Regions from separate parts of the Cedecea neteri genome, predicted to be linked through region 1. Evidence: predicted binding sites of a transcription regulator. Region 1 holds the regulator's gene; the other holds the start of a gene.

Region 1 (11,958 bases):
AGGAAAGCGACAGTCTGCGGCATGTAGCTCAGGCCTATTGCCGCGGGGCTGTAGCCCATCTCATTCAGAATAAACGGCGAGCCGGTGAGCCAGGCGAAAAAGCTGGCGGAACAGGCGGCGTAAATCAGCACGTTGCCGCCGTAAACGCGGGAACGTAATAAAGAGAAGAAGCTGACTTTATTGTCTTCGGTTTGCTCGTGGTGCTGAGTCCGGGGCTTGAGGCGCAGCGTGGGGATCATCAACAGCAAAGCGACCACGAACAGCACGGCGAAAATGGCCTGCCATTCAAAATGGTTCAGCAGCCAGCTGCCGAGCAGCGGGGCCAGCGCCGGAGAAAGCCCGACCAGCGGCATGATGGTGGCAAAAATACGGCCAGCGCGGTTGGCAGGATAATAGTCGGTCACCAGGGCCTGCCAGCTAACTGCGGCCGAGCAGACGCCCACGGCCTGAATAAAGCGCAGCACCAGCAGCGTGGTGGCATCCTGCACCCAAAGCATCCCGATACAGCCGGCGGCAAACATGGCCAGGCCAATCAACAGCACAGGCTTACGCCCGAAGCGGTCGGAAAGCGGGCCCCACATCAACTGGGCAAAAGCAAAGCCGGCGAGGAACAGACTCAGGCTGGCACTCACGGCGGAGGCGGTGGTACCCAGATCTTGTTGAATGGCGGCGAAGGCGGGCAGGTACATGTCGGTGGCCAGGAAACCCAGCACGCTCAGCCCCGCAAGCCAGATAAGAAATCCCTTTGATGGTTGCATATTTCACTCTTGATTTTGATAGCAGGTTAACGGGGCAGGAGTCTACGGAGTGCAAAACCGCTTGTGAAACGCTAATATTTGCAAATTGCATTCAAATTTTTTGCAGGCAGAAATATGTGGTCTGAATATTCGCTGGAAGTGGTTGATGCCGTGGCGCGAAACGGCAGCTTTAGCGGTGCGGCCCAGGAGTTGCATCGCGTGCCGTCTGCCATCAGCTATACGGTACGGCAGCTTGAAGAATGGCTGGCCGTGCCGCTGTTTGAACGGCGTCATCGGGACGTTGAGCTGACCGCCGCCGGGGCATTTTTTCTCAAAGAAGGCCGATCTGTTATCAAAAAAATGATGGCAACGCGCCAGCAGTGCCAGCAGATAGCCAACGGCTGGCGCGGGCATCTGTCTATTGCAGTAGACAATATCGTTAAACCTGAGCGAACCCGCCAGCTGGTGCTGGATTTTTATCGTCATTTTCCGGATATCGAATTAAGGGTTTCCCAGGAAGTGTTCAACGGCGTGTGGGACGCGCTGGCCGACGGGCGAGTTGAGGCGGCGATTGGCGCCACGCAGGCGATCCCGGTCGGGGGGCGCTACGCATTTCGGGACATGGGGGCGCTTAGCTGGCGCTGCGTGGTTTCCGCTGGCCATCCGCTTGCGCAACGGGAAGGTATCATTCTGGATGATGACATTCGCCCCTGGCCGTCTTTGGTGTTGGAAGATACCTCCCGTTCACTTCCCAAGCGCATTACCTGGCTGCTCGACAACCAGCGCCGCGTGGTGGTACCGGACTGGGCGTCGGGGGAGGATTGCCTGACGGCGGGATTATGCATTGGTATGGTGCCAACGCACATTGCCCAGCCGTGGCTCGTCAGGGGAGACTGGAAAGAGCTGCTGCTGGAAAATCCATTCCCGGACGCGGCCTGCTGCCTGACCTGGCGGCAGGATGATGCTTCGCCCGCGCTGAGCTGGTTGCTGGACTATTTGGGCGATAGTGAAACGATGAATCAGGAGTGGTTGCAGGAGCCGGGTAACGTATTCCCGGCCCCCGAAGAGGCTTAGCGGCGGTAATCGCGGAACGGGCCGTCGGCCACCGAGCGGCGTTCAATCAGACGCGGATGAACTTCAATCGTCTGCGACTCTTCGCGTTTATTAATGATACGGTCGAGCAGCATGTTAAACGCCGTTTCGCCCAGGCGCTCTTTCGGCTGGTGGATAGTGGTCAGCGCCGGAGAGAAATAGCGGGCGTTGCGCACGTTGTCGTAGCCGATGATAGAAATGTCCTGCGGCACGCGCAGCCCCATTTCATCAGCGGCGCAAATCGCACCCATCGCCATAATATCGCCGCCACAGAAAACAGCGGTAGGGCGATGCGGCTGGTTAAGCAGCTGCTGCATGGCGCGATAACCCGATTCCGGTTCGAAATCACCCTGAACTACCCAGTTATCAGGCACTTTGATATTGGCTTCTTCAAGCGCCTTCAGGAACCCTGCATGGCGGCCGCCGCCGGTGTTACGTTCCAGTTGACCCGGGATAGCACCGATATCGCGATGGCCGCGTTCAATCAGGTAGCGACCCGCGAGGTAGCCGCCGTGGAAGGCGTTATCGACCACGGAATCGGTAAAGTCTGCGCGGGCTTCGCCCCAGTCCATCACCACCATCGGAATATGGCGGTACTCTTCCAGGGTTGAAAGCAGTGTGTCAGGGTATTCGGAACACATGACCAGCAGCCCGTCCACGCGTTTTTGCGCCATCATGGACAGGTAAGCGCGCTGCTTTTCAAAGTTGTTGTGCGCGTTGCCCAGAATCAGGGTGTAACCTTTGGCGAAACAGCTGTTCTCAACGGATTCAATAATTTCCGCAAAATAAGGGGCTTCGCTTGAGGTCGCAAGCAGGCCGATAGATTTGGTGTGGTTGACCTTCAGGCTACGCGCCACGGCGCTCGGTGAATAGTGCAGCTCTTTGATGGCTGCCCAAACGGCATTGCGCGTCTCTTCCGCCACAAAACGGGTCTTGTTAATGACATGTGACACAGTGGTAGTGGAAACGTTTGCGCGCTTCGCTACGTCCTTAATCGTTGCCATTAGATGTCACTCCAGACCATATCGTAAACTCCTGATAACTCATATGTTAAACGTTTGCCTTCGCTAACTCCTGGGGCAACACGTTGGTTGCAGGCCTGTCGGGGATGCGACATACAGCGGGAGGAGGGCGTTGCCGGGCGATACGCGGTAAATTAGCGAAGGATTTTGGCTTATCCCGGGGCAAAGTGGAAGAGGGAAAACCGATATCTGCGCAAATCCAGCAGGATTTTTATCGCTAATTGTGGGAAAATCACCCCACATACACTTTGTAGGGAAATAAAAGGAGCTTGCAATGAGTACCGATCTGAAGTTTTCCGTGGTGACTACGGTTATCGTACTGAGTCTGATTGTTGCCGGAGCACTTACCGCCGTCCTGCACTGATTTACAAAGGGCCGCGAAAAGCGGCCCTTATCATATATAGATGAAGGAAGAAAAACGTCACCTTCCTACTTCGTAAGTAACCGATAGAAATCAGCCCGCCAGGTTTTGCGCAACAAATTTCCAGTTCACCAGCGCCCAGAAATGGTCGAGATAAACCGGGCGCGCGTTGCGGTAATCAATGTAGTAAGCGTGTTCCCACACGTCCACGGTCAGTAGCGGTTTTGCCTCAGTTGTCAGCGGAGTTCCTGCATTAGAAGTCGAGACGATAGCCAGGCTACCGTCGCTATTCTTCACAAGCCAGGTCCAGCCGGAGCCAAAGTTTTTGATGGCCGCTTCGGTGAACTGCTTTTTAAAGGCTTCCACGCTGCCAAAAGTATGGTTGATGGCGGCCAGCACGTCACCGGTCGGCTCCCCACCGGCATTCGGCGCCAGGCAGTGCCAGTAGAAGGTATGGTTCCAGACCTGAGCCGCGTTATTGAAAATACCGCCGTCAGATCCTCTCACGATCTCTTCCAGCGTTTTGCCTTCAAACGGGCTGCCTTTGATCAGGTTGTTCAGGTTAGTGACGTAGGTCTGGTGGTGCTTACCGTAGTGATATTCGAGGGTTTCGGCTGAGATATGCGGTGCCAGCGCGTCTTTAGCATAGGGCAGGGCGGGTAGTTCGAACGACATTGCTTTACTCCTTGTTATTTTGTTTCACAATATAACTACAATTTGTGTGGTTATAAGGTTAGCAAATTACAGGTGAGTGAAAAAGCGAAATGAAACAACAAAATAAAACAGCCCGTTGCCGGGCTGCTCAGACTGCTGACAAGCTACCTGTGATGAAATAAATACCCGGTGACGTTTTAAAATAAACGAGGAAAATCAATTTATTGATTTTTAGCTGATAACCACAAAGAGGGAAAAACCACGCTTTTTCCCTCTTTGTCAGCAGCAATTAACAGCCCGTTGCCGGGCTGTTAACATTTTAATCAGTCTGATTAGCCCGAAAGGGCGTGGATAAGACTAACGAATGGTTTTTGGCGTCATCACCCGGCGGGCACCCACGTAGTGGCGCTGCCAGTAATCTTCGCTCAGGGAGGTGATCTGAATATCGCGGCCACTGCGTGGGGACTGAATAAACTTCCCGTTGCCAACGTAAACGCCAACGTGATCGGCGGTGCCGCGCCCTTGAGTACGGAAGAACACCAGATCGCCGCTTTCCAGTTCGCCACGGTCAACGGAAGAGGCATCTCGCAGGTGATACATTTCATTGGCGGTGCGTGGAATACGAATATTCACCAGATCTTTATAAGCGTAATAAATCAACCCGCTGCAGTCGAAACCGGTGCGTGGGGAGGTACCGCCCCAGCGATACGGCTTACCAATTTGTCCCATCAGCTTGTTCATAGCCGTTTTTTGCGCTTTCTGCACGCGTACTTTATGTGCCTGCGCGATGGTCAGATTTTTTTCCGACTTCACCTTAACGCACTGCTTTTTATGCCCTTTACGATGGGTGCATTTTTCAGTGTAGGCAACGGTGGCGGAGGCTGGCTGTAGGGCTAATTTCTGCGAGGTTTTTTTGCTGCTGGTTTTAGCGAGGGTGCTGCTTTTGCCTGTGGTGGTGCGTTTAGCCACTTTGGCTTTTGCCGGTGAGGTGTCTTTTTTACCGGACTTCTTTTTGGTGGAGGCTGTGCTGACCTTCGGTTTTGCTTTCTCTTTACCCTTGTTGCTTTTACTGGTTGTTGTCTTTGCCGGATGGCCTTTTTGTGCAACAGGATGGCGGACGTGCTCAGACGCCTGCGCCAAAGGTGTATAGGGCAAAGCAAATAGCAGAGCACATAGCGTGATAGAGATTTTATTTATCCGCGCCACTCGTCAATCCCCTGATAAATGAAGGCACGATGCTAACCATCATGCCTGCGTATGATTTTTGCGAAACCCGACGATTCTAATGCATAAAAGCCGATAATGTTAATAGGCAAATACTATTTAACGGCCAAAAGTGGAAGCTATAGCTAAAAAATTAACCATTCCAGGGTGTTATCCGCTGTTTAATTGATCTCGAATGAAGCAAATTGCTCATTTTCGCGCGCCGTAAAAGTGTTATTCTTAAAGTATGTTTGCTCGCCGGGGCTAGAAGAAAAACCCTGAGAAAAATGGTGTTTTCTGCCCGGGGCGCAACTGGCTACAATGGCAGGCTATTGCCGTATCAAGGTTTGAGGAAGCAAGACAATGAGCACTATTGAAAAAATTCAACGCCAGATCGCTGAGAACCCGATTCTTCTCTATATGAAAGGTTCCCCGAAGCTGCCGAGCTGCGGCTTCTCCGCTCAGGCCGTTCAGGCTCTGTCCGCCTGCGGCGAGCGTTTCGCCTATGTGGATATTCTGCAGAATCCGGACATCCGCGCTGAACTGCCAAAATACGCCAACTGGCCAACTTTCCCGCAGCTGTGGGTGGACGGTGAGCTGGTCGGCGGCTGCGATATCATCATCGAGATGTACCAGCGTGGTGAGTTGCAGGCACTGATCAAAGAGACCGCAGAGAAGCACAAATCTGAAGAGCCAGGCGCAGAGTAATCTCGCCTGCCAGTAAAAAAGCGACCCTTAGGTCGCTTTTTTTATGCCTCAGATTCAGGCTCGTCTGCCAACGGCAGTGGCCAGCCGCCGAGGCGCTTCCAGCGGTTGACGATTTCGCAGAACAGCAGGGCGGTCTGCTCGGTGTCGTACAGGGCGGAGTGGGCCTGCGAGCTGTCAAACTTCTGGCCTGCGGCGATGCAGGCTTTTGCCAGCACGGTTTGCCCCAGCACCAGGCCGCTCAGGGCCGCGGTATCAAACGTCACAAACGGGTGGAATGGGTTACGTTTTAATGATGCGCGCTCAGCGGCGGCCATCATAAAGCTGTGGTCGAACGTGGCGTTGTGCGCCACCATAATCGCCCGGCTACAGCCGCTGTCTTTAATGCCTTTGCGCACGGTTTTGAAAATCGCGTGGAGGGCATCGTATTCGCTGACGGCACCACGCAGGGGGTTATGCGGGTCAATACCGTTGAACGCCAGGGCTTCAGGCTGCAGGTTCGCACCTTCAAACGGATCGACATGGAAGTGCAGGGTTTCGTCGGGGGATAACCAGCCGTCTTCATCCATCTTCAGGGTAACGGCGGCGATTTCCAGTAATGCATCAGTTTTGGCGTTAAAACCTGCGGTTTCAACGTCGATCACTACCGGATAAAAACCACGAAAACGGTCGCACAGGCCATGCAATTGCGTGTTGTCTGACATCAGCTTCTCTTAATACGGGGAAAATGCAGCGCGCATTATGGCAAATTTCGGGGAGTGTTGCAGTAAGGGGCGCACAACACGCCCCTTGTTTGACGCTAATCGTCTGAAAATCAGTTACCCAGACCTTTACCCGCATGCTTCTCTTCGATCAGCTCGATTTTGTAACCGTCCGGATCTTCAACAAAAGCGATAACGGTGGTGCCGCCTTTTACCGGGCCGGCTTCACGGGTCACGTTGCCGCCGTTATTACGAATGCGTTCGCAGGCGTCGGCGGCGTTATCCACGCTCAGCGCGATATGGCCGTAAGCGGTGCCCAGCTCATAGCTGTCCACGCCCCAGTTATAAGTCAGTTCGATAACCGCCGTGTCGCTTTCATCGCCATAGCCGACAAACGCGAGAGAGTATTTGTACTCGGTATTTTCGCTGGTGCGCAGCAGTTTCATGCCCAGCACTTTGGTGTAGAACTCGATGGAGCGTTGCAGGTCGCCAACGCGCAGCATGGTATGAAGTAGACGCATAAAATCCTCGTCGAATGAGACAGTTATTTCTGGAGTCGTTGAGTATAGCGGCGTTTGCGCGCCGCTATCAATGAAAGGAACAGCGGAGTTACAGGGTTGGGTAGTCGGTGTAGCCTTCCGCGCCGCCGCCGTAGAAGGACTCAGGGCGCTGTGGGTTCAGCTCGGCATTTTTGTGCAGACGAGCCACCAGGTCCGGGTTGGCGATGAAGGAGCGACCAAACGCGACCGCATCGATCAGGCCTTTACCGATCAGATCTTCTGCTTTCTCCGGGGTATAAGCACCTGCGCCAACGATCACACCGCTGAAACGCTCGCGGACTTTGGCACGGAATGCTTCGGTGTACGGTTCGCCACCCGCCCAGTCCGGCTCGGACATGTGCAGGTAGGCAATGCCGCGTTTACCCAGCTCTTCAATCAGGTACAGCGCGTCACCTTCTTCGTTCGGGCCGTTGTCCACGTTCTGGAACGAACCGATTGGCGACACGCGGATCCCGATACGATCGGCGCCCCATTCTTTGATCCCGGCATCAACCACTTCCAGCACCAGGCGAGCGCGGTTTTCACGGCTGCCGCCGTATTCGTCAGTACGGTGGTTAGAAGAAGGGGACAGGAACTGGTGCAGCAGGTAGCCGTGGGCGGAGTGCAGCTCAACCAGATCAAAGCCCGCATCGCGAGCGTTACCAATCGCCTTGCGGAAGTCGTCCACGATGCCTGGAATTTCGCTCAGTTCCAGCGCGCGAGGCATGGAAGTATCTTCGCGAACGGCGTTGCCGTTTTCGTCACGCAGCGAGGTACGGGTTCCGGCACTCAGCGCGGAAGGCGCGACCGGAGCCTGCTGGCCAGGCTGAAGAGTAAAGTGGGAAATACGGCCGGTGTGCCACAGCTGCACCGCCATGTGGCCTTTTTCCGCGTGCACGCCCGCAGTGATTTTTTTCCACGCGGCGATTTGCTCTTCGCTGTGCAGGCCCGGAGCGCCAGCGTAGCCTTTAGCCTGGGCGGACATCTGGGTTGCTTCGCTGATGATAAGCCCGGCACTGGCGCGCTGGCGGTAATATTCGCCCATCAGCGGGGTTGGAATATCGCCCGGCTCAATGCTGCGCAAGCGCGTCAGCGGAGCCATAAAAATACGGTTTGGTACGGTAATAGCGCCAACTTTGAGCGGCGTAAACAGTTTATCTGCTGACATGGTTTTTCCTCAAGTAGACCGGTCGTCTAGTAATTCAGTAAATAAAAAACCTGTCAGGCGACAGGTTCTGCCAATAGGATCCTTACGTGTGCTAACGCGCTTTCCAACGGCAGCGCGCTGCGGGAAATTTTTGCCTGCAGGCTGGCGCCTAACCACAGTGAGTACAGCACCATGGCCTGCTCCAGCGCTTCGCCTTCAAAGCGCAGGCTTTTTTCGCTGCGGCCTTTCGCCAGCGCATCGGCGAGCAGGGAGATGACCTGCGAGCCGCCGTTGTTCAGCGCGCCACGCATATCTTCCGAAAGGTCACAGACTTCTGCTGAGAGTTTCACTATCAGGCAGTTACTCAGGTTCCCGCTCTGGCAGAAGTAGCTCAGCATGTCCTGGTACCACTTCAGCAGGCGCTGGCGATAATTGCCTTCGCCGTGCGAAAAGTGTTCCGCCACGCGCAGATTAGAAGCCTGGTAATAGCGCTCCAGCATCGCCACGCCAAACGCTTCTTTCGAGCGGAAGTAGTGGTAGAAAGAGCCTTTGGGCACTTCTGCGGTGCGCAATAATTCGCTTAACCCCATGCCGGTAAAGCCCCGGGCAAGGCACAGCCGCTCGCCAATGGCGAGGAGATGTTCGCGAGTGTCGTGTTCAGGATGTCGATTCATGCGCTCAAATGTAGTAGACCAGTCAGTCTAATGCAATAGGGGGCGAGCACTTTTTTGTGACCGCAGTTGCATTATTCCTTGTGGACGTCAGCCAGCCAACGTTTTTTGCCGTAGCGGCTAATGGCGCTGATGTAGTTTGCGGGCGTCACCATTTTCATCACGTTTTTATTGCTGCGGAACAGCGAAGTGTAGTCTTTGTAAAACACGGAGGCGACGAGGATTATCACCAGCAGACCGGCCAGAATGCTGACCAGACGAGTCAGCACGGTATGCCACCAACGCGCTGGCTGCACCTTCACCAGGGATAGCAAAAGAGCGGGGATAATCCCCAGCAGGGCCAGCCAGCTCACCAACTGAGGTGTGACGAATGTTTTGGCTTGCTGAGCATCTGCCCCAAACACGTTGACCATCATGTTTTTATCGATAACGGCGCCGTAGGTGAACACAAAATAGTTGCTTGCCGCGCAGCCGATGACCAAAAACACCAGGACGGGTTTCCGCAGCCAGGGCAGATTCACCACGCTGAAAATCGTCAGCCAGGCGCAAAACAGTACCAGCGGCACGGAAGCGGCAAATAACCAGCTACGGAGCGAGTCCGGGGCAATTAACTGCCAGCTGCGGTGGATAAAAAGAGCATTGATCAATGTGAAGAAAAAGGCGCAGCAAAGGTTAAATTGCGAATCGTTACACTGTAACTTTTTCAAAAAGTTCATATAAGCCGTGAAGACAAAACAGAATATTTGCCAGAGTAGAGAGAGAAGATTAGCTGAACCTTAATTTTCAGTCGCTTTCCGATAAAGGGTGATTTTTTAGCCGCCCCGCTTGCATCCGGGGCAGAGTCAGGCTTCAATTGATGCAAAGTCGTTAATGAGGCGGGTTAGTGTCCGAACAGCTAGAGTTCTTCCCCATTCAAAGCCCCTGTCGCGGGATCTGCCAGTCGGATGAACGAGGCTTCTGCCGTGGTTGCATGCGCAGCCGGGACGAGCGCTTCCAGTGGCAGCAAATGAGCGATGCCCAAAAGCAGGACGTACTGCGTCTCTGCCGCCAGCGCTTATTGCGCAAGTTACGAGCAAACAAGCCAAATTCTCCTGAAGAACCTGAGCAGCCCTCACTGTTTTAATCATTCCGCACCGCTATACTCGGGGCAGTTTTTTCCCTTTTTGAGGTTATTTTTTATGGTACAGCGTATTACGATTGCCCCGCAGGGTCCGGAGTTTTCACGCCTGGTGATGGGCTACTGGCGTTTGATGGAATGGAACATGTCCGCGCGCGAACTGGCGAGCTTTATTGAAGAGCACGTTGAGATGGGGATCACCACGGCGGATCACGCCGATATTTACGGCGGTTACGCGTGTGAAGCGGCCTTCGGTGAAGCGATGCGTCTGGTGCCGCATCTGCGCAGCAAAATGGAGATTGTCACCAAGTGCGGTATCGCCACCACGGCGAAGCCTGAAAATGCTCTTGGCCACTACATTACCGATCGCGATTACATCATCAGCAGTGCAGAAAGCTCGCTGAAAAAACTGGCCACCGACTATCTGGATTTGCTGCTGATCCACCGCCCGGACCCGCTGATGGACGCCGACGAAGTGGCGGAAGCCTTCACCGCGCTGCATCACAGCGGCAAGGTGCGCCACTTCGGCGTGTCTAACTTTACCCCGGCGCAGTTCTCGCTGCTGCAGTCTCGCCTGCCGTTCACCCTGGCAACAAACCAGGTTGAGCTTTCGCCGGTGCACCAGCCGCTGCTGCTGGACGGCACGCTGGACCAGCTCCAGCAGCTGCGCATTCGTCCGATGGCGTGGTCCTGCCTTGGCGGCGGCCGTCTGTTTAATGACGATGAATTCCAGCCGCTGCGCGCCGAGCTGCAGAAAGTGGCGGAAGAGCTTGGGGCCGACACCATCGAGCAGGTGGTTTATGCCTGGGTAATGCGTCTGCCGTCCTCACCGCTGCCGATTATCGGGTCCGGCAAAATCGAGCGCGTGCGCTCTGCCATCCACTCGCTGTCTCTGGAGATGACCCGTCAGCAGTGGTTCCGCATTCGTAAGGCCGCGCTCGGCTACGACGTGCCTTAATCGTTACTTACCGTCTGCCAGGGTTCCGGCAGGCGGTGCCTGTTCCAGCTGGGACAGCGAGCAGTAAAGCCGCCAGATAATTCCCGCCAGTTCCCGCGCCGCCGGGTCGTGATGGTGCGACAGCGTGTCGCACATTCTTTGCAGCTCTTTCAGTGATTCCGTCAGCGGCCTTTGCAGCACACCTCGTTCACTCATCACATCCCGTAGCGTGTGCAGGCAAACGTCTCTGACCATCGACAGCGGGTCGGAGCGTGTTTCCCACCCGCGCAGCTGCCAGACCACGTGCGAGCAGTTGAGCAGCACCACGCCCCAGCGCAGAAGCCAGCGGCGGGCCGCTTCTTCTTTACTGCTGCTAAGCTGGCTGATGTGGTGGTACACCAGCGACTCAAACTGGCTCTCGCTGTGCTGCGGTTTGCGACTGAGCTGGTCGATAAACCCGCGCCGCAGCGCCCGGATATGGCGGCGGCTTCGGCGGGTGTCGGAGCTGGGGCGCAGCACCGAAAAAGCCAGCCATGAAATGCCCACGCCGAGGACTTTGGCGAGGTTGTCATTCATAAACCCGGCAAAGTCGTACACAGGCGGATTGCTGACCGACAGAAACGATCCCATAAAGACAATGAGCTGCCCCCAAAGCGCGGCGCGTTTCGCCTGCTGAAGTTTCAGCAACTGCATGGTGAGCAGCAGCGGCAGCAGGAAAATAAGGAACTGCCACAGCTGGGTGACCTGAATCATCAGGCCAAATTTCACCAGGAAACTGAACAGCGACAGCCAAAGCAGAGTGCGCATCAGCAGCGTGAGCGAGCCGAGCGGCGAGGCGACCGAAGAGTAGAGCACACAGCTAATGGCGGCGAGGGACAGCGCGCCGCCGCCGGACTCCCACTGGGTACCGATGCACCAGGCGCCGGTCAGGACGATCGTCGCAAAAGTGCGCACGGCACTCCACAGCGCTTCGGCATTGTCGGTATGACGCGCCAGCGGCGGGGCTTCGGGCGGCGTAATCACCGACACCGGCGTGGCGTTTTCCAGTTCCCGTAGCCAGCGACTGCTGTTG
Region 2 (11,958 bases), 2.1 Mb from region 1:
CAGGTTGCCAGGCTGTCGGCGTTAACTGCCAGCGAAAGCAGCAGCGGCGTGGAGCCGGTTTGCTCATCGCCCAGCCACTCTTCTTCCAGCAGTTCCACCTGACGTAAAAGCGCCAGCAGTTTTTGACCCTGCTCGGTAGGGCGGGGCGGCACGGTACGCACCAACAATGGCTGGCCGAACATCGTTTCCAGTTGCTTAATACGTTGTGACACCGCCGACTGAGTAATGCACAGCTTCTGCGCCGCGCGCTCAAATCCTCGTTCACGAATTACCGCATCCAGCGCCTGCAGCGTTCTGTAGTCCGGGCGTTTCATTGTTGTTCATCTGCTCCTGATTTCGTCGTGCAGCCACTATGACATAAATTTGCCGCTGATTCAGACCAAATCGGCAGGCTGACATTGTGTTTGAACGTGATGGGGTCGGCATTGCGGCAAAGCCGGGGACATTTTTCCGGCGCATGCTCTATAATGCGCGTCAGTTTCCACATCACAGGCATAAAATTATGACGCAGGATGAACTGAAAAAAGCAGTCGGATGGGCAGCACTCCAGTACGTGCAGCCGGGCACCATTGTTGGCGTGGGGACGGGCTCAACCGCCGCGCATTTTATTGATGCTTTGGGCACCATCAAACACCAGATTGAAGGTGCTGTTTCCAGCTCCGACGCTTCCACCGCGAAACTGAAAAGCCTTGGGATCCCCGTTTTCGATCTCAACGAGGTGGATTCATTAGGCGTTTACGTCGACGGTGCCGATGAGATCAACCATCAGATGCAGATGATCAAAGGCGGTGGCGCCGCGTTAACTCGCGAGAAAATCATCGCCTCCGTTGCCGACAAGTTTGTTTGCATCGCGGACGCTTCCAAGCAGGTTGATATTCTCGGTAACTTCCCGCTGCCGGTAGAAGTGATCCCGATGGCGCGCAGCGCCGTTGCGCGTGAGCTGGTAAAACTGGGTGGGCGCCCGGAGTACCGTCAGGGCGTGGTCACGGACAACGGTAACATCATTCTGGATGTGCATGGTTTGAGCATCATGGAGCCGATGAAGCTGGAAAACATCATCAACGGTATGCCTGGCGTTGTTACCGTGGGTCTGTTTGCGAACCGTGGCGCGGATGTGGCGCTGATCGGCACCGCTGACGGCGTAAAAACCATCGTGAAATGATCTGACCGGGGCGCGTTCTGCGCCCCAAAAAACCGTATAAAAAATGACAAATTATTTTAACCGCATATTTGGTGACATATATCACATTTTGGTAACAGTGCTGTGATTCATGCCTGGTTCACTCTCCCGCTCAGCATTTTATTCTGACTCCCGCCGCCTTATTCCCGCCTGACGATACGGCGACGCAATCGTTCATATTGCCCCAAACGTAGATTTTGATATTTTGACAGAAGGGTAACTTATAGGCGGTGGCGCATCACCGCCTAAAAACGAACACAACAGCACTGAAAATAGGGTCGGGAAATGGCAAAAGTATCACTGGATAAAGACAGAATTAAATTCCTGCTTGTGGAAGGCGTGCACCAGAAGGCGGTAGACAGCCTCCGTGCAGCGGGATACACCAACATTGAATTCCATAAAGGCGCGCTGGATTCCGAAGCGCTCAAAGAGTCGATCCGTGATGCTCACTTTATTGGCCTGCGTTCCCGCACCCATTTGACCGAAGAGATCTTTGCCGCGGCTGAAAAACTGGTAGCCGTGGGCTGCTTCTGCATCGGCACCAACCAGGTTGACCTGGATGCGGCGGCGAAGCGCGGTGTTCCTGTGTTTAACGCCCCGTTCTCAAACACCCGCTCCGTTGCCGAACTGGTGATTGGTGAATTGCTGCTGCTGCTGCGCGGCATTCCTGAAGCTAACGCTAAAGCACACCGTGGCGTGTGGAACAAGCTGGCGGTAGGCTCTTTTGAGGCCCGCGGTAAAAAGCTGGGCATCATTGGCTACGGCCACATCGGTACACAGCTAGGGATTCTGGCTGAATCTCTGGGGATGCACGTCTACTTCTACGATATCGAAAACAAGCTGCCGCTGGGCAATGCGACTCAGGTTCAGCATCTCTCTGACCTGCTGAATATGAGCGATGTGGTTAGCCTGCACGTGCCGGAAAACGCCTCCACCAAAAACATGATTGGCGCGAACGAACTGGCGCTGATGAAGCCGGGTTCATTGCTGATCAACGCCTCTCGCGGTACGGTGGTCGATATTCCTGCTCTGTGCGGCGCGCTTTCCAGCAAGCATCTGTCTGGTGCGGCGATTGATGTATTCCCTACTGAGCCGGCTACCAACAGCGATCCGTTCAACTCCCCGCTGTGCGAGTTTGACAACGTGATCCTGACCCCGCACATCGGCGGCTCAACTCAGGAAGCACAGGAAAACATTGGCCTGGAAGTCGCGGGCAAGCTGGCGAAATACTCTGATAACGGCTCTACGCTGTCTGCGGTTAACTTCCCGGAAGTTTCGCTGCCGCTGCACGGGGGGACAACCAGCCGCCTGCTGCACATTCATGAAAACCGCCCAGGGATCCTGACCGCGCTGAACCAGATCTTTGCTGAGCAGGGCATCAACATTGCCGCTCAGTTCCTGCAGACCACGCCGCATATGGGTTACGTAGTAATTGACATTGATGCGCCGGAAGATGTGGCTGAGAAAGCGCTGAAATCAATGAAAGCGATCCCGGGCACCATTCGCGCCCGCCTGCTTTACTGATTAGAAGAATGGCCTCTTCCTCAAAGGGGGAAGGGGCATCACCACTGCCAAAGGCGCGATGGCGTCACCACGGCAGGCAAAGGAATATCCCACTGTTCTACCGGCAACGTCTCCACCTGCTGGCAATCATGCGCCAGGCCAACCGGGTAAAAGCCGTGCTGCTGCCAGTTCTGCAGCGTTCTGTCGTAAAACCCGCCGCCCATCCCCAGACGCTGGCCTGTTTCATCGAAGGCAACCAGCGGCGTGATCAACACATCCAGATTATTCAGCGGCAGCACGTCGCGGACATCCAGCTTAGGCTCAAGAATTTTCAGGCGATTGATGACCAGATTACTTTGCGGCGTGTAGCGTAAAAATAGCAGGTTGCCGGGGCTAAAAGGATGAAGCACCGGGAGATAAACGTTTTTGCCCGCCTGCCATAAAGCCTCAATCAGCGGAGTGGTATTCAGTTCACCGTCGAACGAGAGAAACAGCGCCACAGTCTGAGCGTGTACAACGGGCTCAAACGCCAGCATGCGTTCAGCAGCCTGTAGGGCAAAGGTTTGTTGTTCTGGGGGAGTAAGCGACCGGCGTCGCTGCCGAATCGTTTGGCGAATGTCCTGACGAAGCGTTGAGGTTAACGGGATATGCGTCATGATTGCCGGGTAGTAAAGAGGGAATCTCCGAGATGCCGCCGCAGGCTGTAACCCTTGAACCCTTGGTTCAAGGTGAGTGTGTCGTCATGGTTTTAAGGCTTCTCGGACGGACCGAGCATGCTCACCAACCGCGGAGCGCCACACTCTTGTGGTATGAAATATCGGCTCAGGGGACTGGCCCGCTTGCAAACATCTCAGAGAAATTTTGTCTTCGAAGTTACTCTACCACAGTCAACTGCGAAGTGTTATTCAAACTTTGGACCCTGTCGGTCTGCTATGCGACCTTGCTCAAGCAACGCTTGTTCGATAGTCTGCTGTAACATCCGAATACGCTCTTCCATATTGGCGGCGTAGTCACGGGTTTTCGACTTTTCCTGAGCCAGTTCGTAGCAAATGTTAAGTGCTGCGATGAACACTAGCTGCTCGGTATTTGTGACTCTAGTGCGAACTTTTAAATCTTGCAACCGCTGATTCAGCTCTTCCGCAGCCTGATTCAGCGCATCCTGTTGTTCAGGCGGACAATTCACGCGCAATGAACGACCGAAAATTTGAATATCGACTGGTTGTGCAGACATGCCACCTTCCTGCTGTTTACTCGCCTGCCTTTACGCCACCGACCCCGGTAGCGGAAGGGGCGCCACTATAGCTATCCCGATATCAAGATACAAGCCCTTTTCTGGTATCTGCGGGGGTCCTGGTGGTAGCATAACACACACTATTCCTGCCAACGATGACGAATGCGCATGTCAATACAGAACGCAATGCCGGACTACGACTTAGTCGGCCAACTTTTGAACCAACAGGGTGTGGGTCTGACGCCTGCAGAAATGCACGGCTTGATCAGCGGCATGCTGTGCGGTGGTAACAAAGACACCAGCTGGCAAACGCTGCTGCATGACCTGACCAACGAAGGCCTGGCCTTTAGCCAGAACCTCGCGGATCCGCTGCGCCAGATGCACGGCGCCATTGGCGACGCGCTGGAAGACGAAGGCTTCCTGTTCCAGCTTTACCTGCCGGATGGGGATGATGTCTCCGTTTTCGATCGCGCCGATGCGCTTTCCGGCTGGGTAAACCACTTCCTGCTTGGTCTCGGCGTCATGCAGAGCAAGCTCGACAAAGTCACCGGCGAAACCGGCGAAGCCATTGACGATCTGCGTAATATTGCCCAGTTGGGTTACGACGAGGACGAAGACCAGGAAGAGTTGGAAATGTCGCTCGAAGAGATCATTGAGTATGTGCGTGTTGCCGCGCTACTGTGCCACGACACCTTTACTCATGCGGCACCGACCGCGCCAGAGGTACGCAAACCTACGCTCCACTAACGATCAAAAAATCAGGAGATGTGATGACCCAGCAGGAATTTCTTCGCCGCCGCCAGGCGCTACTGGCGAAAATGGTACCTGGCAGCGCTGCGTTAATTTTCGCGGCTCCGGAAGCGACCCGTAATGCCGATAGCGAATACCCTTATCGGCAGAGCAGCGATTTTTGGTACTTCACCGGTTTTAATGAGCCGGAAGCCGTGCTGGTGCTCATTAAAAGCGATGAGTCGCACAATCACAGCGTGTTGTTTAACCGCGTGCGGGACAAAAGCGCAGAAATTTGGTTTGGCCGCCGGCTAGGTCAGGAGGCCGCCCCGCAGAAGCTAGGGGTGGATCGCGCGCTGGCTTTCAGCGAAATCGGTGAGCAATTACATCTCCTGCTAAACGGCCTGGATGTGGTTTACCACGCTCAGGGCGAGTACGAATATGCGGATAACATCGTTTTTGCCGCTCTGGATAAGTTGCGTCGTGGTTCGCGTCAAAATCTCGCTGCGCCAGCAACACTGACCGACTGGCGCCCGACGGTACACGAACTGCGCCTCTTCAAATCCGAAGAAGAGATTGCCGTGATGCGTCGCGCCGGGGAAATCTCAGCGCTGGCGCATACTCGTGCCATGCAGGCCTGCCGCGCGGGGATGTTTGAATATCAGCTCGAAGGTGAAATTCACCACGAGTTTACCCGCCACGGCGCGCGGTATCCTTCGTACACCACTATTGTGGGCGGCGGCGAAAACGGCTGCATTCTGCATTACACCGAAAATGAAAGCGAACTGCGCGACGGCGATCTGGTGCTGATCGACGCCGGGTGCGAATACCAAAGCTACGCCGGAGACATCACGCGTACTTTCCCTGTTAACGGCAAATTCAGCCCGGCGCAGCGTGAAATTTACGACATCGTGCTGGAGTCGCTCGAAACCTCGCTAAAACTCTACCGGCCAGGCACCTCCATGCAGGAAGTGACGACGGAAGTGGTACGCATCATGGTTAAGGGGCTGGTAAAGCTCGGTATTCTGAAAGGTGATGTCGATCATCTGATAGCCAATAACGCCCACCGCGCGTTCTTCATGCATGGACTGAGCCACTGGCTGGGGCTGGATGTTCACGATGTAGGTTCTTATGGCGTGGACAAGTCACGCGTGCTTGAGCCGGGGATGGTCATCACCGTGGAACCAGGGCTTTATATTGCGCCGGATGCGGACGTGCCCGCACAGTACCGCGGCATTGGCATCCGCATTGAAGACGACATTGTGATCACCAAAGACGGCAACGAGAACCTGACCGCCAGCGTGGTGAAATCCGCAGACGATATCGAAGCGTTGATGGCGGCGGCGCGTCAGCCATGAGTGTGATCATTGTTGGTGGCGGGATGGCGGGGGCGACGCTGGCGTTAGCCATCTCAACCCTCACCCAGGGAAAATTGCCGGTGCACCTTATCGAGGCGATTGCCCCGGACTCAGCCGCTCATCCGGGGTTTGATGCCAGAGCCATCGCGCTCGCCCAGGGCACCCGGCAGCAGCTGGCCCGCATTGGCGTATGGTCTGCGCTGGCCGACTGCGCCACGGCAATTAAAACCGTGCACGTCAGCGACAAAGGCCACGCCGGCTTCGTCACCCTTGAAGCTGAGGATTACCAGATTGATGCGCTGGGGCAGGTTGTGGAGCTTCACGATGTCGGGCTGCGTCTTTTTAGCCTGCTGCGTAAAGCGCCAGGCGTAACGCTGCACTGCCCGCAGCGAGTTACGTCGTTTACCCGGCACGAACATAGCGTGCAGGTTGTGCTGGATAATGGCGTTGAGCTACAGGGCAATATTCTGGTTGCCGCGGATGGCACTCGTTCTAAGCTGGCGGCGCAGTGTGGTATCACCTGGCAGCCGCAGAGCTACCAGCAAATCGCCGTGATTGCCAACGTCACTACCTCTGAACCCCATCATGGCCGGGCATTTGAGCGCTTTACCGAACACGGGCCGATCGCCATGCTGCCGATGTCCGACGGGCGCTGCTCGCTGGTCTGGTGCCATGCGCTGGAAGCTCGTGAGGAAGTTGAAAGCTGGGGCGAAGCAGAGTTTTGCCAGCAGCTTCAACGTGCCTTTGGCTGGCGGCTGGGGCGAATTACCCATGCAGGCATTCGCCATCATTATCCGCTGGCGTTACAGCAGGCTTCGCAGACCGTATCCCATCGCCTGGCGCTGGTGGGCAATGCCGCGCAAACGCTGCACCCGATCGCCGGGCAGGGGTTCAACCTTGGCCTGCGCGACGTTATGTCGCTGGCTGAAGGGCTGGCAGAGGCCCACGCGGCAGGCGCAGATGTCGGCAGTTTCCCGGTTCTGGCGGCTTATCAGCAGCGCCGTGCCGCAGATAAAGCGGCAACCATCGGCGTCACTGACGGGCTGGTTCAGCTGTTTGCTAACCGCTGGGCACCGTTGGTGGCGGGCCGTAACCTTGGCCTGATGGCGATGGAACATTTTACTCCGGCACGAGATGTGCTGGCTCAGCGCACCCTGGGTTGGGTGGCGCGTTAAAGGAGAGTCAATTTGCAAAGCGTAGATGTGGCGATTGTCGGCGGCGGCATGGTGGGGCTGGCGGTGGCCTGCGGACTTCAGGGCAGCGGCCTGCGCGTTGCGGTCATTGAAAGCCATCTTCCTCAGCCGTTGGCGCCTGAAGCTGCCCCGGAGCTGCGCGTTTCGGCGATCAACGCGGCAAGCGAAAAGCTGCTGACGCACCTGGGCGCATGGCCAAAAATCAGCGAGCGAGCCAGCAGCTATCACGGGATGGAAGTCTGGGAGCGAGACAGCTTCGGGCAAATCGCCTTTGATGATAAGAGCTTCGGCTTTAGCCACCTGGGGCACATCATCGAAAACTCGGTGATCCACCAGGCGCTATGGCAACGGGCTGAGCAATGCAGCGACATTAGCCTGATGGCCCCCGTGGACATTAACCAGGTCGCCTGGGGGGAAAACGAAGCGTTCCTGACCCTTAAGGACGGCACAATGCTAACTGCAAGGCTGGTGGTAGGCGCAGACGGCGCCAACTCCTGGCTGCGTGACAAAGCCGATATCCCGCTGACGTTCTGGGACTATAACCACCATGCGCTGGTGGCGACGATTCGCACCGCTGAGCCGCATCAGTCCGTCGCGCGCCAGGTGTTCCACGGGGAAGGCATTCTGGCGTTTCTGCCGCTTTCTGACCCGCATCTTTGCTCGATTGTCTGGTCGCTGCCGCCGGAAGAAGCGGCGCGTATGCAGCAGGCCGACGATGAAGCGTTTAACCAGGCGCTTTCCGTCGCGTTTAACATGCGCCTCGGCCTGTGTTCTGTTGCAAGCGAGCGCCGCACCTTCCCGCTGACGGGCCGTTACGCCCGAAGCTTCGCTGGTCATCGTCTGGCGCTGGTGGGCGATGCTGCCCATACCATTCACCCGCTGGCAGGGCAGGGCGTCAACCTTGGCTTTATGGATGCCGCTGAATTGATTGCGGAAATTCGCCGCCTGCATCGCGAAGGCAAAGATTTTGGGCAGCATCTCTACCTGCGTCGCTATGAGCGCAGTCGCAAGCACAGCGCGGCGGTGATGCTGGCCAGTATGCAGGGCTTCCGCGATCTGTTCGCTGGCAGCAACCCGGCGAAAAAACTCTTCAGAGACATAGGCCTGAAGCTTGCCGATACGCTGCCAGGCGTTAAACCTCAGCTGGTTCGCCAGGCGATGGGGTTGCAAGATCTGCCGTCCTGGCTGCAATAAATACTCGTCATACTTCGAGCTACAGGTGTGTTAGCGGCACTCACTTACCCCAGTCACTTACTTTATGTAAGCTCCTGGGGATAAGCTCCCTTGCTGCCTACCTGTAACTCGAATTATTTAGAGTATTAGAGTGTCTCTCTGATTCAGCTTCCATGGCTGCAATAAATACTCGTCATACTTCGAGCTACAGGGGTGCTAGCCGTACTCACCCGCTCGATGGAATCCATAGTGATAACCTCGTCACATTTCCCTTCCCGATGACCGGGAAGGGTATCTGCTCCCTCGTTTGAAATATTCTAATCTCAGGACAAATCTCGGATTACATTTTCTAATCTTACAATTTTTACGATGTAGTCAATTTGTTTCTGAAATGGTCGTAAATGTTAGCCAGTGCTAAATTCGACATCAAATACCTGCTGTTAATGTGGAGTGAATCGCATTTTTACAGTGAATTACTCTGCACACTTCCTCTCCCATTTTGGTCATAAGCTAATGCAATGACCGTTTTTCGCTTATGGTTTACGCCCCCGTTCGGTGGTAAGTTCAGGTCAAAGGTAACGTTTGCGTCGCTATCGGGGAACGGTGGTGATGCCGGGTTTCGTCTGACGGTTGGCAAAGCCAAATCCGCTTTGCAACCAGATGGTTAAAGAGGAAAAGATGACTCAACAGACCCCCTTATTTGAACAGCACACGCTCTGCGGTGCCCGCATGGTTGATTTCCACGGCTGGATGATGCCGCTGCACTACGGCTCTCAAATTGATGAGCACCACGCTGTGCGCACCGACGCCGGTATGTTCGACGTGTCACACATGACCATCGTCGACCTGCACGGCAGCCGTACCCGCGAGTTTCTGCGTTACTTAGTCGCCAACGACGTCGCCAAACTCACCCAGCCGGGCAAAGCGCTTTACACCGCCATGCTCAATGCATCCGGCGGCGTGATTGACGACCTTATTATCTATTTCCTCACCGAAGATTATTTCCGCCTCGTTGTTAACTCCGCCACCCGTGAAAAAGACCTTGCCTGGATCAACCAGCACGCAGAACCGTTTGGCGTGTCCGTTACCGTGCGTGACGACCTGGCGCTGATTGCCGTTCAGGGGCCGAATGCGAAGGCCAAAGCCGCCACGCTGTTTAGCGAAGCGCAGCGTAAAGCCGTTGAAGGCATGAAACCGTTCTTTGGCGTGCAGTCCGGCGATTTGTTCATCGCCACCACCGGCTATACCGGCGAAGCGGGTTATGAAATTGCGATGCCGAATGACAAAGCCGCAGGATTCTGGGCGCAGCTGGTTGAAGCGGGCGTTAAGCCTTGCGGCCTGGGCGCTCGCGACACGCTGCGTCTTGAAGCTGGTATGAATCTCTACGGGCAGGACATGGACGAAGGCGTTTCTCCGCTAGCCGCGAACATGGGCTGGACTATCGCGTGGCAGCCTGAAGATCGTGCATTTATCGGCCGTGAAGCGCTGGAAGCACAGCGCGCGAACGGCACCGAAGAGCTGGTTGGCTTGATCATGACCGAAAAAGGCGTATTACGTAATGAGCTGCCGGTACGGTTTACCGACGCGCAGGGCAATACGCACGAAGGGGCAATCACCAGCGGCACCTTCTCGCCAACGCTCGGCTACAGCATTGCGCTGGCTCGCGTCCCGGCGGGCATCGGTGAAACGGCGATCGTGCAGATCCGCAACCGCGAAATGCCGGTCAAAGTCACTAAACCTATTTTTGTTCGCGCCGGTAAGCCGGTCGCGCTTTAAATTTTGAAATCAGGTATCAGGAGAAAACAATGAGCAATGTGCCGAACGAACTGAAATACAGCAAAGAGCACGAATGGCTGCGTAAAGAGGCTGACGGCAGCTACACCGTGGGCATCACCGAACACGCGCAGGAACTGCTGGGCGACATGGTATTTGTTGACCTGCCTGAAGTGGGTGCCACCGTTTCTGCCGGTGATGATTGCGCCGTTGCTGAATCCGTGAAAGCGGCTTCTGACATCTACGCCCCAATCAGCGGTGAAATCGTTGCGGTCAACGACGCGCTGAGCGACAGCCCGGAGCTGGTTAACAGCGAGCCTTACGGCGAAGGCTGGATCTTCAAAATTAAAGCCAGCGACGAAGCACAGGTTGCCGCGCTGCTGGATGCTTCTGCCTATGAAGCGCTGTTAGAAGACGAGTAATTTTTAAACCCCTCTCCCTGGTGGAGAGGGGAAACCATTTCAGGAATCACCGCTCATGACCCAGTCTTTACGTCAGTTAGAGAATCACGAAGCGTTTATCGATCGTCACATTGGCCCGGACGCGCAGCAGCAGCAAGAGATGCTGGAGACCGTCGGCGCGAAGACGCTCCCCGACCTGATCGCCAGCATTGTTCCGCAGGACATTCAGCTTGCTGAGCCGCCTCAGATTGGCGCCGCAGCGACCGAGTTTGCGGCTCTGGCCGAGTTAAAAGGCATTGCCAGCCGCAATAAACGCTTCAAAACTTACATTGGCATGGGTTACACCGCGGTACAAACGCCGCCGGTGATTCTGCGTAACATGCTGGAAAACCCAGGCTGGTACACCGCCTACACGCCTTACCAGCCTGAAGTTTCCCAGGGTCGCCTTGAAGCGCTGCTGAACTTCCAGCAGGTCACGCTCGACCTGACCGGCATGGATATCGCTTCCGCTTCTCTGCTTGATGAAGCCACTGCCGCAGCCGAAGCCATGGCAATGGCTAAGCGCGTCAGCAAGCTGAAAAACGCTAACCGTTTCTTCGTGGCCGCTGACGTTCACCCACAAACGCTGGACGTGGTGCGTACCCGCGCGGAAACCTTCGGCTTTGACGTCATTGTCGATGATGCTGCGAAAGTGCTGGACCACCAGGATGTGTTCGGCGTGCTGCTTCAGCAGGTGGGCACCACCGGCGAAGTGCATGATTACACGGGACTGATTGCCGAGCTGAAACAGCGCAAAGTTGTGGTCAGCGTAGCCGCAGATTTCATGACGCTGGTGATGCTGACCGCGCCGGGCAAACAGGGCGCAGACATTGTCTTCGGCTCTGCCCAGCGCTTCGGTGTGCCAATGGGCTACGGCGGCCCGCACGCGGCGTTCTTCGGCGCTCGCGATGAATTTAAACGCTCCATGCCTGGCCGTATTATCGGCGTTTCCCGCGATGCCGCTGGTCGCACCGCGCTGCGCATGGCGATGCAAACCCGCGAGCAGCACATCCGCCGCGAGAAAGCGAACTCCAACATCTGTACTTCCCAGGTACTGCTGGCGAACATTGCCAGCCTGTATGCGGTCTTCCACGGCCCGGCTGGCCTGAAGCGCATTGCAGGCCGCATCCACCGCCTGACCGATATTCTGGCAGCTGGTCTGGAGCAGAAAGGCCTGGTTCTGCGCCATAAGCACTGGTTCGACACGCTTTGTGTTGAAGTGGCTGACAAAGCCGCCGTGCTGGCGCGCGCCGAAGCGCGTGAAATTAACCTGCGCAGCGACATTCTGAACGCGGTAGGCATCACCCTTGATGAAGCCACCACCCGTGAAGATGTTGTTGCCCTGTTCGACGTGCTGCTGGGCGACGCTCACGGCCTG

The links. Region 1 encodes PurR, which represses purine synthesis genes. Its sites were predicted from a motif close to CANGCAAACGTTTGCNTG; they were not measured.
Region 2: gcvT (glycine cleavage system aminomethyltransferase GcvT) is a predicted target of PurR. The motif match lies at 8,939-8,956, and genes of this name have one in related genera.

What each region holds. Positions count from the first base shown of each region.
Region 1 is NZ_CP009459.1:2,938,638-2,950,595, forward strand. It holds gene punC (purine nucleoside transporter PunC) at 1-758, opposite strand, end outside; gene punR (DNA-binding transcriptional activator PunR) at 873-1,811, shown strand; gene purR (HTH-type transcriptional repressor PurR) at 1,808-2,833, opposite strand; gene LH86_RS22600 (YnhF family membrane protein) at 3,126-3,215, shown strand; gene sodB (superoxide dismutase [Fe]) at 3,306-3,887, opposite strand; gene LH86_RS13910 (C40 family peptidase) at 4,224-5,072, opposite strand; gene LH86_RS13915 (Grx4 family monothiol glutaredoxin) at 5,433-5,777, shown strand; gene rnt (ribonuclease T) at 5,819-6,478, opposite strand; gene gloA (lactoylglutathione lyase) at 6,589-6,996, opposite strand; gene LH86_RS13930 (alkene reductase) at 7,085-8,182, opposite strand; gene LH86_RS13935 (TetR/AcrR family transcriptional regulator) at 8,236-8,835, opposite strand; gene LH86_RS13940 (phosphoethanolamine transferase domain-containing protein) at 8,907-9,479, opposite strand; gene LH86_RS22125 (DUF1289 domain-containing protein) at 9,716-9,955, shown strand; gene LH86_RS13945 (aldo/keto reductase) at 10,011-10,907, shown strand; gene LH86_RS13950 (FUSC family protein) at 10,911-11,958, opposite strand, start outside.
Region 2 is NZ_CP009459.1:350,074-362,031, reverse strand. It holds gene argP (DNA-binding transcriptional regulator ArgP) at 1-314, opposite strand, end outside; gene rpiA (ribose-5-phosphate isomerase RpiA) at 503-1,162, shown strand; gene serA (phosphoglycerate dehydrogenase) at 1,466-2,704, shown strand; gene LH86_RS01700 (5-formyltetrahydrofolate cyclo-ligase) at 2,743-3,339, opposite strand; RNA gene ssrS (6S RNA) at 3,360-3,543, opposite strand; gene zapA (cell division protein ZapA) at 3,585-3,914, opposite strand; gene LH86_RS01690 (YecA family protein) at 4,083-4,661, shown strand; gene pepP (Xaa-Pro aminopeptidase) at 4,685-6,001, shown strand; gene ubiH (2-octaprenyl-6-methoxyphenyl hydroxylase) at 5,998-7,176, shown strand; gene ubiI (FAD-dependent 2-octaprenylphenol hydroxylase) at 7,189-8,388, shown strand; gene gcvT (glycine cleavage system aminomethyltransferase GcvT) at 9,046-10,143, shown strand; gene gcvH (glycine cleavage system protein GcvH) at 10,173-10,562, shown strand; gene gcvP (aminomethyl-transferring glycine dehydrogenase) at 10,618-11,958, shown strand, end outside.